Regions from separate parts of the Salipaludibacillus sp. HK11 genome, predicted to be linked through region 1. Evidence: riboswitches for the same ligand, from Rfam matches in the RefSeq annotation. Region 1 holds a riboswitch; the other holds the start of a gene.
What was found. Region 1 has a riboswitch for thiamine pyrophosphate ahead of thiW (energy coupling factor transporter S component ThiW). Riboswitches for the same ligand answer to the same signal wherever they lie in the genome.

Region 1 (5,387 bases):
TATATAACGCTTTTGTTTTTTCAGAAATGCGATCTTTAAAGAACTGAATATCACGAGCATCTCCGTATTGAAAGGAGAGTCCCCATCGACGCCACCCTTCTTCAAATAATCGGTATGTTCCTCCGTATAAATCATTCGAACAAAGAAGCTCATCACCGCTTTGAAATAACGAGAGAACGACTTGAATCGCTGCCATTCCAGATGAACAGGCAAAACCTCTGTCACCACCTTCTAATTCCGCAATCGCCTCTTCAAGTATTTGTCTTGTTGGATTACCGGTACGAGAATAATCAAACCCTGTCGATTGGCCGATACCTTCATGACGATAAGCTGTTGAAAAATAAACAGGAGCACTTACCGCCCCTGTAGCTGTTTCACTGCGGTTTCCTATTTGGACAAGTGTTGTTTCAAGCTCTTTTCGATACTTACTCATCAAAACTATCCCCTTTCTATTTCCATTAATTGTTCTCATTAATATAAAAAATTGGCTTTCATTTTATCATAATGTGAATGTAGACAAAAAAACTTCCTCTTATAAAATAAGAAGAAGGTTGTTAGTAAAGTGTTAAACTCGTCTTCTTCTTATCTGCGCAAGCTAAAAGCCTGCAGGAATTAGCACCTGACCACACGTGTGGCTGGTTGCTGAGATATCAAAGGGCCTTTCCCTCCACCTCTCATGATAAGAACCTGTCCGAATATTCTTTTATTTGTGAACGATTGTTCCCAATTGTAGCTGATTTTCATAAAACATGCAATAGTTTTTCACTATTTGACAATGAGTAACTATTTTTCTTTTACGAAAGCTTTATTGCCCATCATTTGATTACCGGAATGTGTATTTGGAACTCCGGCTCTTCTTTCAATATTTTTTCAACCGAATGCAATTCTATTTTAATCGGTAATTCATCAAAAGAATCGACTTGTTCAGGTTTTAAAGGAGTTAACCCTTTGTTTTGAATCTCTTGTTTAAGGTTTGTATATGTTTTTGCAATGTTCTCTTCTTTTTGATGCATCAAAGTGAAGTACGTTCCTTCTGGCAAAACGCAACTTACCATTCCAGTTGGGACCTTTATTCCTGTTTCGACTTCCCAACCAACATGGTGGGTGAACCCATTCGGACGATCATGAATTGAAACGCAGACTAATTCTGACTCGTTGATCTTCCCATCTATTTCCTCGCTACGATTTTTAACATCTTCAATTACTCTATGGATATCACCTTTTTCCGCTTCTGCAATTGTCCCTTCCCACGCCAAACCTACTATTAATCTTTCTTTCATTCCCCTCATCTTCACAGTAAATCCCTCCTCTGATTAAACTACGCTATTAATCGATTCTTTACTCCCTATTCTTCACTCTCCAGATAATCTCCTGCAAGAAAGTAAGATTACCTATCATTAGCAATGTGGGAATAGAACGTTTCCTACTTGTTAAATATAATATATATCATTCATTTGAGCCAATTTCATACATTCATCACTATCGCTATTGTAGAATTCTGTCATTTTATTACTATCATTTATTAAGTACTTTGTTCTTCAAGAAATGTCAATCTCATTACTTGTACTGGCGAATTCGATCGAGATCAAGGAACACACAGAGAACGACTAGTTCTTTTCACTGAATTGATCGATGAAACGCAAACTTAATAAGTTTTGCGTTTCATTTTTTTGTTTCAAATCTATTTATCTACACTGTTTTTGAAAGATTAGTTGACAAGGAAATTTAATCTGTTAAAATCAAAAGAAATATATATGAACTACTGGGGGTGCCCATTTATTGGGCTGAGAGAAAGGTGTACAGCTTTTTAACTCTAAGAACCTGATCTGGTTGACACCAGCGGAGGGAAGTAGCATAACTTTAACCGTTTCTATAATCATCTACTTCTGTTACCAAAGTCAGGTTCTTTCATCTTTATGAGAGGGCTTGGCTTTTATTTTACTTTATCCCTCTTGCGAATGTTAGTTCTATCAAAGGAGCAAAAAAATGAATCGGACACACAAATTAACTTTGATGGCAATGCTGATTGCGATTGGGATTGTCGGTGCCACCTTTATTTGGTTCCCCGCAGGTGTCGCTAGGGCTTATCCTGTCCAACATGCAGTAAATGTTATCGCAGCAGTGATATTAGGCCCTGGACCAGCTATCCTCATTGCCTTTGCAATTGGATTGTTACGAAATTTACTTGGCCTTGGCACGATTTTAGCTTTTCCTGGTGGGATGGCTGGAGCATTATTGGCCGGTCTCATTTATCGTTGGAGTAAAAAGAAATCTTCAGCAGTTATTGGAGAAATCATTGGCACAGGTTTCATCGGATCACTTCTAGCTGTTCCCCTTGCTCAATTTTTTCTTGGTCACGGGGGTGGAGCTCTGTTCTTTATCCCTGCTTTTCTTGTGAGCAGTGCTTCCGGGGCTGTATTAGCTTGGATCATTTTGGCTCGGATTCCAAAAGAAAAATTTAAAATTTAACAAGAGCAGCTGTCACCAAAATATTTTTTGGTGACAGTTTTTTTGCTTATGGAGCGATGTTTCTTGATTCTTTCAGGTGGCAAAATGTACGGTAGAGGTGATCTTGTACCCTTGGTGAGTCTTTCTGGAATGGAAAGGGCACAAGCGGTGGCGTCTTGTGACCTTAGCTAGCAGATTTAGAATAGAAGGGTCACATCTATTAAGGGGCTGGCGGTTTAATGACAGCAGGCTCATGTTCTTATGCAAGATCAAGAAAATGACAGCTAATAGCTATTGAAATAGGTAGCTTATAATAAAAAAAACAAAAGGAACCTTCATCAGCAAAGGAGAGGTCCTTTTGGCTTTTAATTTGAATCTTTATTTTATAAGAGACCAAAAGATCGTTTCCTAAGGGGGGCTTATTCAAAAACCGTTACGATACCTACTCTATATTCATCAACTATCTTTTAGTCCATCTACAACAACATCCAGTTTACCCGTTCCAGGGTCGATGACCAGTCCATGCACGGGAATTTCTGATGAAAACAATGGATGTTTCTTAATCATTTCAACACTATTTTCTACACTTTCTTCTACGGTACTAAAGCCTTTCAACCAAGCTTCCAAATCAATTCCAGCATGAGTTAACATTTCTATTGTTTCACTAGAAACGCCCCGCTCCTGTGATTTTTCTAAAAGCGATGTTGCACTATGTTTTAACATACCGCAATCGTGATGCCCTATAACATAAACTTCATCTGCTTCCAATTCATACACAGCAATTAGAATACTGCGCATAATACTACCAAATGGGTGCGAAACGATCGCCCCTGCATTTTTAATAAGTTTTGTTTCACCATTTTTTATATTCATTGCCTTCGGTAACAATTCTAGTAACCTCGTATCCATACATGCAAGAATAACCATTTTTTTGTCAGGGAATTTCGTCGTTCTATACTGAACAAAGTCTTCATTTTCAACAAATGCTTTATTAAATTCTAGAATTTTAGGTAGTGATGACATGTCATTCTTCCTCCTTAAGTAATGTTCGATAAGTTGAGTATTTTATCGTTGATACCATTTATTAGAAAGGTGCTAACCATAAATATAGAACTATCATAACATCTAACAGTATTAATTAGTTTCCTTGAAAATGTGCAAAAGATGCGAGAAATTCTTTCAATTCAACTAGCGGCTCTTCATGCAAATGGTATATTTTTTCTCTGCCACTCTTTTCAATTTTCACCAAGTCTGCTTCTGAAAGGATTCGCAAATGTTTTGATACAGCAGTGCGCGAGATGGGAAAATGATCGCTTATTTCATTAATAGAAAGATTTTTTTCTGATAGCAATTGCATTATCTTTCGTCTTGATGGATCGGCAATTGCCTGAAACACATCGTGCTTTAAAGTAGACGACACTAGTTTTCAACTACCCATCTTAATTCGGTATTAACAAGGCTATCCCAGCCTTTATTCATTCGATCTCTAACAACATCTTGTGTTTCTCCTGTGTTTGGAATAACAGCCTCAGCTTCTTTCCAACCGCTATGGATCAGGTTGAACTCAGTTAGAGCGCCTTTTTCTGTTAAGTAGAAGGAAACTATCCAGCCATTATGATCCCATGAGAACTGTAATTGTTTCGGCGCCTCAACTGATAACACTTTACATGGTGATGGTCCAAAAGGAGACTCGAGTTCAAATTCATGCCCTTCCTGAAGTTTGAACGTGTTAGGCATAAACCATGATTCCAGCCCTTCACTCGTTGAAATAGCCTTCCAAACTTTATCAATTGTAGCGTTAAAAACAACTTTTTTCTCTATTTGCTGTAATGAATTTTCTTCCAAAGTAATACCTCCTCAAATTATAAAACCAACAGGTTCCGTGTTGATTATATACAACCAAATGGTTCTGTGTCAATTGTGATTATTTCAGATTATTTTCCATTAGATATTGCGTTTATTATAAGGTGCTGAAACAAATCATTTGTTGAACTACCCGCCACTTAACTGCTCTTGCGAACTGTTTGAAGTGGGGGATTCCTAAGAACACCTTCGTAACCGAAAGTTTTGATTAGGCTATCCCCGTCGCACCGACGGTTAGAAGCCTTATAGCTTCATGTTTGAGATTTAATCCTGCGTTCATATCGCGGTCGTGATGCATGCCACAAACACACGTCCACTCACGCACATTCAGATCTTTAACGTCTTTGTTTTTATAGCCGCAACGTGAACAACGTTGTGAGCTAGGGAAGGTTTTGCTCACTTCCACCACCGTCTTCCCGTACCATTTAGCTTTATATTTCAACAGGCTCTTAAATTGAGACCAAGATACATCAGCGATTGATTGAGCTGTTTTCTTATTTTTCATCATGTTCGATACTTGCAGACTCTCCATTCCGATAATATCGTGGTTTTTGATGATATCCGTCGAGGTCTTATGCAAGAAATCTGTCCGCTTATTTTCAATCTTTTCGTGAATTCGAGCGACCTTGATTCGTTGCTTGTTCCAGTTGCTAGAACCAATAACTCGCCTTGATAGAACTTGTTGTGCCTTTGCTACCTTTTGTTCTAACGTCTTAAAATAACGATGGTTTCTATATCTTGTTCCATCTGCAAGGATAGCGAAGTCTTTTAGTCCTAGATCAACGCCTGTACTGGTGTTTGTCTTCGGCATCTCAACGACGTCTGTTTCAGCTAAGATTGACACAAAGTACTTACCACTTGGATTGCGTCGTATGGTCGCATTGATGATTCGCCCATCCACGTCACGACTTTTAGAAAACCGAACAAGACCAAGCTTCGCCAACTTGATGTGTTTACCTAAAATAGCGATATTTCCATTGGTGTGCTTCGTGACATAGGACTGTATCTTGTTCTTTTTACTTTTAAACTTAGGAGCTTTGGTTTGTTTTTTATAATACCTTTGGTAAGAATCAGCG
Region 2 (5,387 bases), 450 kb from region 1:
GAAAGCGGGCGAAGTGGTTGCGAGTTTGCAACTAAACATTGCTGGTCTTATGTCTTCAGGAATTACCAACGATGCATATAAAGGGATGAAGCAATTAGACGAAGGGCTGAAAAAGCTAGGATTTGAAGGTGATTTTAACCCCTTTTCCGCGTTATCATTCATGTGCTTACCAGTTATTCCAGAATTAAAATTAACCGATCTAGGTTACTTTGATGGCATTGCTGGGGAACATATCCCGTTGGAAGTCAAATTATAGCTGGCGACGTAATGGTTCATCTTCTTTGCTGAAGATGAGCCATTTTTGGCATTTTAGGGGTGGCTATGCACAAAAAACCTAACAGATATTTTGTTAGGCTTTTTAATGATTTAGTTAAAGGTCTTCTAGTTCCAACCTAAACTGTTCAGCAGCATGCTTTGCTGAAGTCGCCGAAGCGATCGCAGAAATAACTGAAACACCGTCAGCCCCAGCCTGTGCGATCCCTCTAGTACGGTGAATATCAATGCCACCAATCGCAACGATTGGAATAGTAATCCCCTCTTCACGCATTGCAGAAATCATCTCTGGTCCACATGCCTCTTCAGCATCTGCCTTGGAATTGGTTGGGTACATGGGACCTACTCCAATATAATCAGCCCCATCTTTGACGGCCTGCTTTGCTTCAGCAATTGTATGAGCTGAAATACCAAGGATCTTATTATCGCCTATTTTCTCCCTTACGAAAGGCCCGTTTGCGTCAGTTTGTCCGACATGAACGCCATCAGCTCCAATTTCCAATGCTAATTCAACATCATCATTTATAATGAAAGGAATCTGATTAGCTTGACAAATCTGTTTCAATTTAAGAGCCATCTCCCGTTTGGACCGGCCTGTTAGCGATGCGTCCCCTTTTTCTCGGAATTGGAAAAGAGTGATCCCACCAGAAATAGCTTCGGATAACACTTCTGGTAGCGGTTTGTTAACATTATTTGTTCCACTTATGAAGTAGAGCTTCAGCGCGTTTTTTATAAAAAGATTATTTCGATCTACCATTCTGTTTCTACCTTCATTTCATTTAGAGATTCTTGGTAAATACGATGAGCAGCATGGTAGGTGGACCCTGGACCTTTTCCTAGAGAATAACCGTGTTCAATCGCTATATGAATAAATCGCTTTGCTTCACGGACAGCTTGTTTCAATGGAAGTCCTTTTGCCAAATTGGCAGCAATTGCTGCGGAATACGTGCACCCTGTTCCGTGAGTATGTTCTGTTTTGATAAATGGAACAGAAAAAAAGTGAAAATTTTGTCCGTCATAAAAGATATCAACAATGTTTTCAGCAGTGTCATCTTCGCTGTGCCCACCTTTGAGTAAAACGGATTGAGCACCCATGTTGAACATTTCCTTCACAGCTTTTTTTCTTTCGTCTAAAGTCGTAAGCGGCATATTTGTGATCTCTTTTGCTTCAGGAATATTTGGTGTAATAATTGTCGCTTTTGGAATTAAATTATTAATTAACGCGTCCATAGCTTCTGGATGTAATAATTTGGCGCCTGAAGTTGATACCATAACAGGGTCAACAACAAGTGATGACCACTTATATTCAATCGCTTTATCTACGACGATATTAATTCGTTCCTTATCAAACAACATTCCTGTTTTTACCGCATCAGCACCGATATCTTCCATTACTGAAGTGATTTGTTGTGCAACACCCTTTGGATCAACGGGATAAACTCCTTGAACTCCAACGCTATTTTGAGCCGTAATTGCAGTGATCGCGGACATTCCAAACACGTTTAATTCTTGAAATGTTTTTATATCTGCTTGAATACCAGCACCGCCTCCGCTGTCAGAACCGGCAATTGTTAATACTTTTGGTGTCATAGTCATTTTCCCTCCATGATGGACTTGTTGAAGTTAGCCCAATGATCGATTTGTCCAGAAGTTAATTGGTATAGGGCATCGATAAAGTGGACTTGGAAATGACCAGGTCCCATATTGGGTTCTTTTTCAGCCGCAACCTGAGCGCTAATGCCATAAAATGCGACTGCGCAAGTGACTGCCTCCAATAGATCATCGTGAACAGAGATGAAAGCTCCGACAACGGAACTTAATAAACAACCTGCTCCTGTTATTTTTGATTGGAGAAAATGACCGTTGTCGACGGTATAGACTCTGTCACCGTCAGTAATAACATCTGATTCGCCGGTCAAAGCGACGATTGTACCCCATGTTTTCGCAACTTCTTTAGCAATTGCAACGGTGTCATTCATCTTGGCGGTAGAGTCGACGCCACGCATTTCAACAGAATGATCAATCAAATTGGCAATCTCCCCACCGTTTCCGCGAATAACTGCGATGTTTAATTCGGTTAGTAATTTTTTAGCAGATTCGGTCCTAAATGGCGTGGCACCAACTCCAACGGGATCAAGTACAATTGGCGTACTTGCTAGATTTGCAGCTTTTCCGGCTAAGAGCATCGCTTCTACTTCTTGCTTCGTAAGTGTTCCTATGTTCAAAACTAATGCCTGTGCAACCTTTGCCATATTCTCAACTTCTTCTTTGGCATAAGCCATAACAGGGCTAGCTCCAATCGCGTAAAGTCCATTTGCTGTAAAGTTAGTAACAACGACATTCGTAATATTGTGTATGAGCGGTGAGGTGTCTTGAATTTTCGTTCGTAACGTGTGAATCGGTAGCATAATCGTCTTCCTTTCTGAAAAAAAGTGAGATTTTAGAAAATAAAAAAGCGCTGCTCCAAATGGAACCGCGCTGATTTGACCTACTAGATCAATTTATCGCTGTGTTCCACTTTCCTCCGCTGGTACCATCCAGATCAGGTTCAAAGGGATCAAGCAAAGCTTTGTCTCAGCCAATTGGCACCCCTAGTGGTTAACTATTTACTTATTTCTTATTTTCATTTTATCACAAATAAAACGGTAAATCATGGAGAACGCATGGTAGGTAGCGAATTATCAGTAGGAAGGAGCTGCCGTATAGGCTTTCCTGTCTATCCCTTGACTAAGTAATCATTAACAAACACGCGAATCGTAAAGTAATCAATTTCTTCTGAGAGAGCTTCTTTGATTGGTTTCATACCATTTTCAAGTCCGATTTGATCTACTACTTCCTTTATTTGAGCTATATGCTCTGGTTTGACTAGGCGATCGAAATCGACGGCAATTCCATCGTCTGCCGCTTGGAGAAGGTGACTTTGAATCGTTGTGTATTTCACATTGCGAGCTGCACAGATTTGTTCGATGGTGTAACCTTCATTAAATAATTCGATTGTTTTCAAAAAGCTAGGAGTCTTATCTTTTTTGTTGCCAATTCCGTCAGTTTGCTTTTGTTCGTAATTTTTTAAACGACTTGGTAAGTCGAACGATTTCTTTTCATCTGGATTTGCATGCAAAAATTCTGCAATAGCTTGCAAAAAGTGTTCGCCATACGAATCTACTTTCATTTGACCGACACCTTTTACTTCCAGTAAATCTTCTTTCGTTTCAGGAAGCTTTGCGCATAAATCATTTAGAGTCTGATCTGAAAAGACCATGTATGGTGCAACTTGATGCTGTTTTGCTAAGGAAGTACGAAGCCCTCGTAGCGTCTCAAAAAGAGGGTGTTGTTTGGCAAGGACCGTCGTCTGTTTCGCTTGTTTCTTTTCGACTTTGATTTCGCCTTTTAACACCGGGATAGTATTTTCAGTAAGCTGTAAGACTGGGTAATTTCCACCACTCATTTTTAAAAATTGAGAGGCAACGAGGTAATCGATAAACTGACTAACCTCTTTTTGTGTGCGATCTTTCAACAATCCGTATGTAGATAATTTAGTGAAAGAGAAATCTTTCATCTTTTTATTCGCGGAGCCTACGAGAACTTGAGCTACCATTGTTTTACCAAAACGCTCGTTCATCCGTTTAATACAAGAGAAAACCATCTGTGCTTCTTTTGTGACGTCTACCGTGTTTCGGTTGTCGACACATTCTGAACAACGTCCACAAGGTTTGATATCACTGTCACTAAAATATTCGAGGATATAAGCTTGCAAACAATTTTCTGTATGGCAGTAATTGACAATGGCTTGAAGTTTAGTATATTCATTTTCTTTTCGGTCGTCTGCCATTGTTGATTGATCGATGAGAAATTGTTGGATGCGAATATCTTGAGGTGTAAACAAGAGGATACATTCACTGTCTTCACCATCACGGCCTGCACGACCTGCTTCTTGATAATAACTTTCGATGTTCCTTGGCATTTGTGCATGTATGACGAAGCGAACGTTGGATTTGTTAATCCCCATACCAAAGGCGTTTGTTGCCACCATGACTTGCGTTTCATCATAAACGAATGACTCTTGCATCTGTCGGCGTTCGTCTGTTGTTAATCCCCCATGATATTTGCCAACGGAGATTCCCAAGCGTGTCAATTTTTCATGGAGACGTTCGACTTCTTTTCTAGTGGCAGCATAGATGATGCCTGAATAACGATTATTTCGTTTCATATAATCTTTAATGTATTTGTCACGATCCATCCCCTTAACGACATGAAATGAAAGATTTTCTCTTGCAAATCCCGTTTGAACAACGTTTTTTGGTGAAATAGATAAAGCTTGGCATATGTCTTCTGTGACCTCTGGCGTAGCCGTCGCTGTTAGGGCTAAGACTGCTGGTTGACCAGGCAGTTGCTGGATCAGACTTGGAATTTTCAGATAGCTAGGTCGGAAATCATGACCCCATTGGGATAAGCAATGAGCTTCGTCAACAGCGATTAATGAAATAGGTAAAGATTGAAGCATTTGTAAAAATCCAGCTGATTCTAATCTCTCGGGAGCGACATAAACAAGCTTGTGAATTCCATGGCGGATTCCATCAATTCTTTCACGAACTTCTTCGTGATGGAGCGAGCTATTAATAAATGTCGAGTCAATCCCAACTTCTTGAAGCTCATCGACTTGATCTTTCATTAGTGAAATGAGCGGAGAGACGACAAGTGTGACTCCAGAGAAAAGTAGTGAAGGGATTTGATAACAAATTGATTTTCCTCCACCAGTAGGCATGACACCCATTGTATTTTGATGATCAAAGACTTTTTCAAGTATATCCTTTTGACCTTTGCGAAAATCATCGTAGCCAAAGTGTTCTTTTAATTTTTCTTCTGCTTGATTCAGCATGGTTTTCCTCCGTAGATAGAGATTATATTCTATATTTTAAATAAAGGCTCAGTTATTCTATTATATGGAATTTTTTTGCTTTTTAACGATTTGCACTTACTTAAGTGTACAGGATTTGTTTAAGTGAATACTAGGGGATAATCGTGAAAAATTTTATTTTAAGTTGTTAATAAAGACGCTGTTAAAGCAGGTGATTGATTTAGGTAGTTTTTTTTAAGTAAAAAGCAAATGTTTTGAA

Region 2: it holds a riboswitch for thiamine pyrophosphate, as region 1 does, so the genes downstream of both, thiM (hydroxyethylthiazole kinase) here and thiW (energy coupling factor transporter S component ThiW) in region 1, are expected to answer to the same signal.

Annotation. Positions count from the first base shown of each region.
Region 1 covers NZ_CP181045.1:4,136,898-4,142,284, reverse strand. The annotation lists gene ACM26V_RS19710 (methionine biosynthesis PLP-dependent protein) at 1-433, opposite strand, end outside; SAM riboswitch class I at 580-686, opposite strand; gene ACM26V_RS19705 (GyrI-like domain-containing protein) at 816-1,289, opposite strand; TPP riboswitch at 1,755-1,865, shown strand; gene thiW (energy coupling factor transporter S component ThiW) at 1,987-2,469, shown strand; gene ACM26V_RS19695 (beta-class carbonic anhydrase) at 2,905-3,471, opposite strand; gene ACM26V_RS19690 (ArsR/SmtB family transcription factor) at 3,587-3,805, opposite strand; gene ACM26V_RS19685 (SRPBCC family protein) at 3,868-4,293, opposite strand; gene tnpB (IS200/IS605 family element RNA-guided endonuclease TnpB) at 4,520-5,387, opposite strand, start outside.
Region 2 covers NZ_CP181045.1:4,590,090-4,595,476, forward strand. The annotation lists gene ade (adenine deaminase) at 1-256, shown strand, start outside; gene thiE (thiamine phosphate synthase) at 371-1,030, opposite strand; gene thiD (bifunctional hydroxymethylpyrimidine kinase/phosphomethylpyrimidine kinase) at 1,024-1,863, opposite strand; gene thiM (hydroxyethylthiazole kinase) at 1,866-2,681, opposite strand; TPP riboswitch at 2,776-2,876, opposite strand; gene recQ (DNA helicase RecQ) at 2,990-5,149, opposite strand.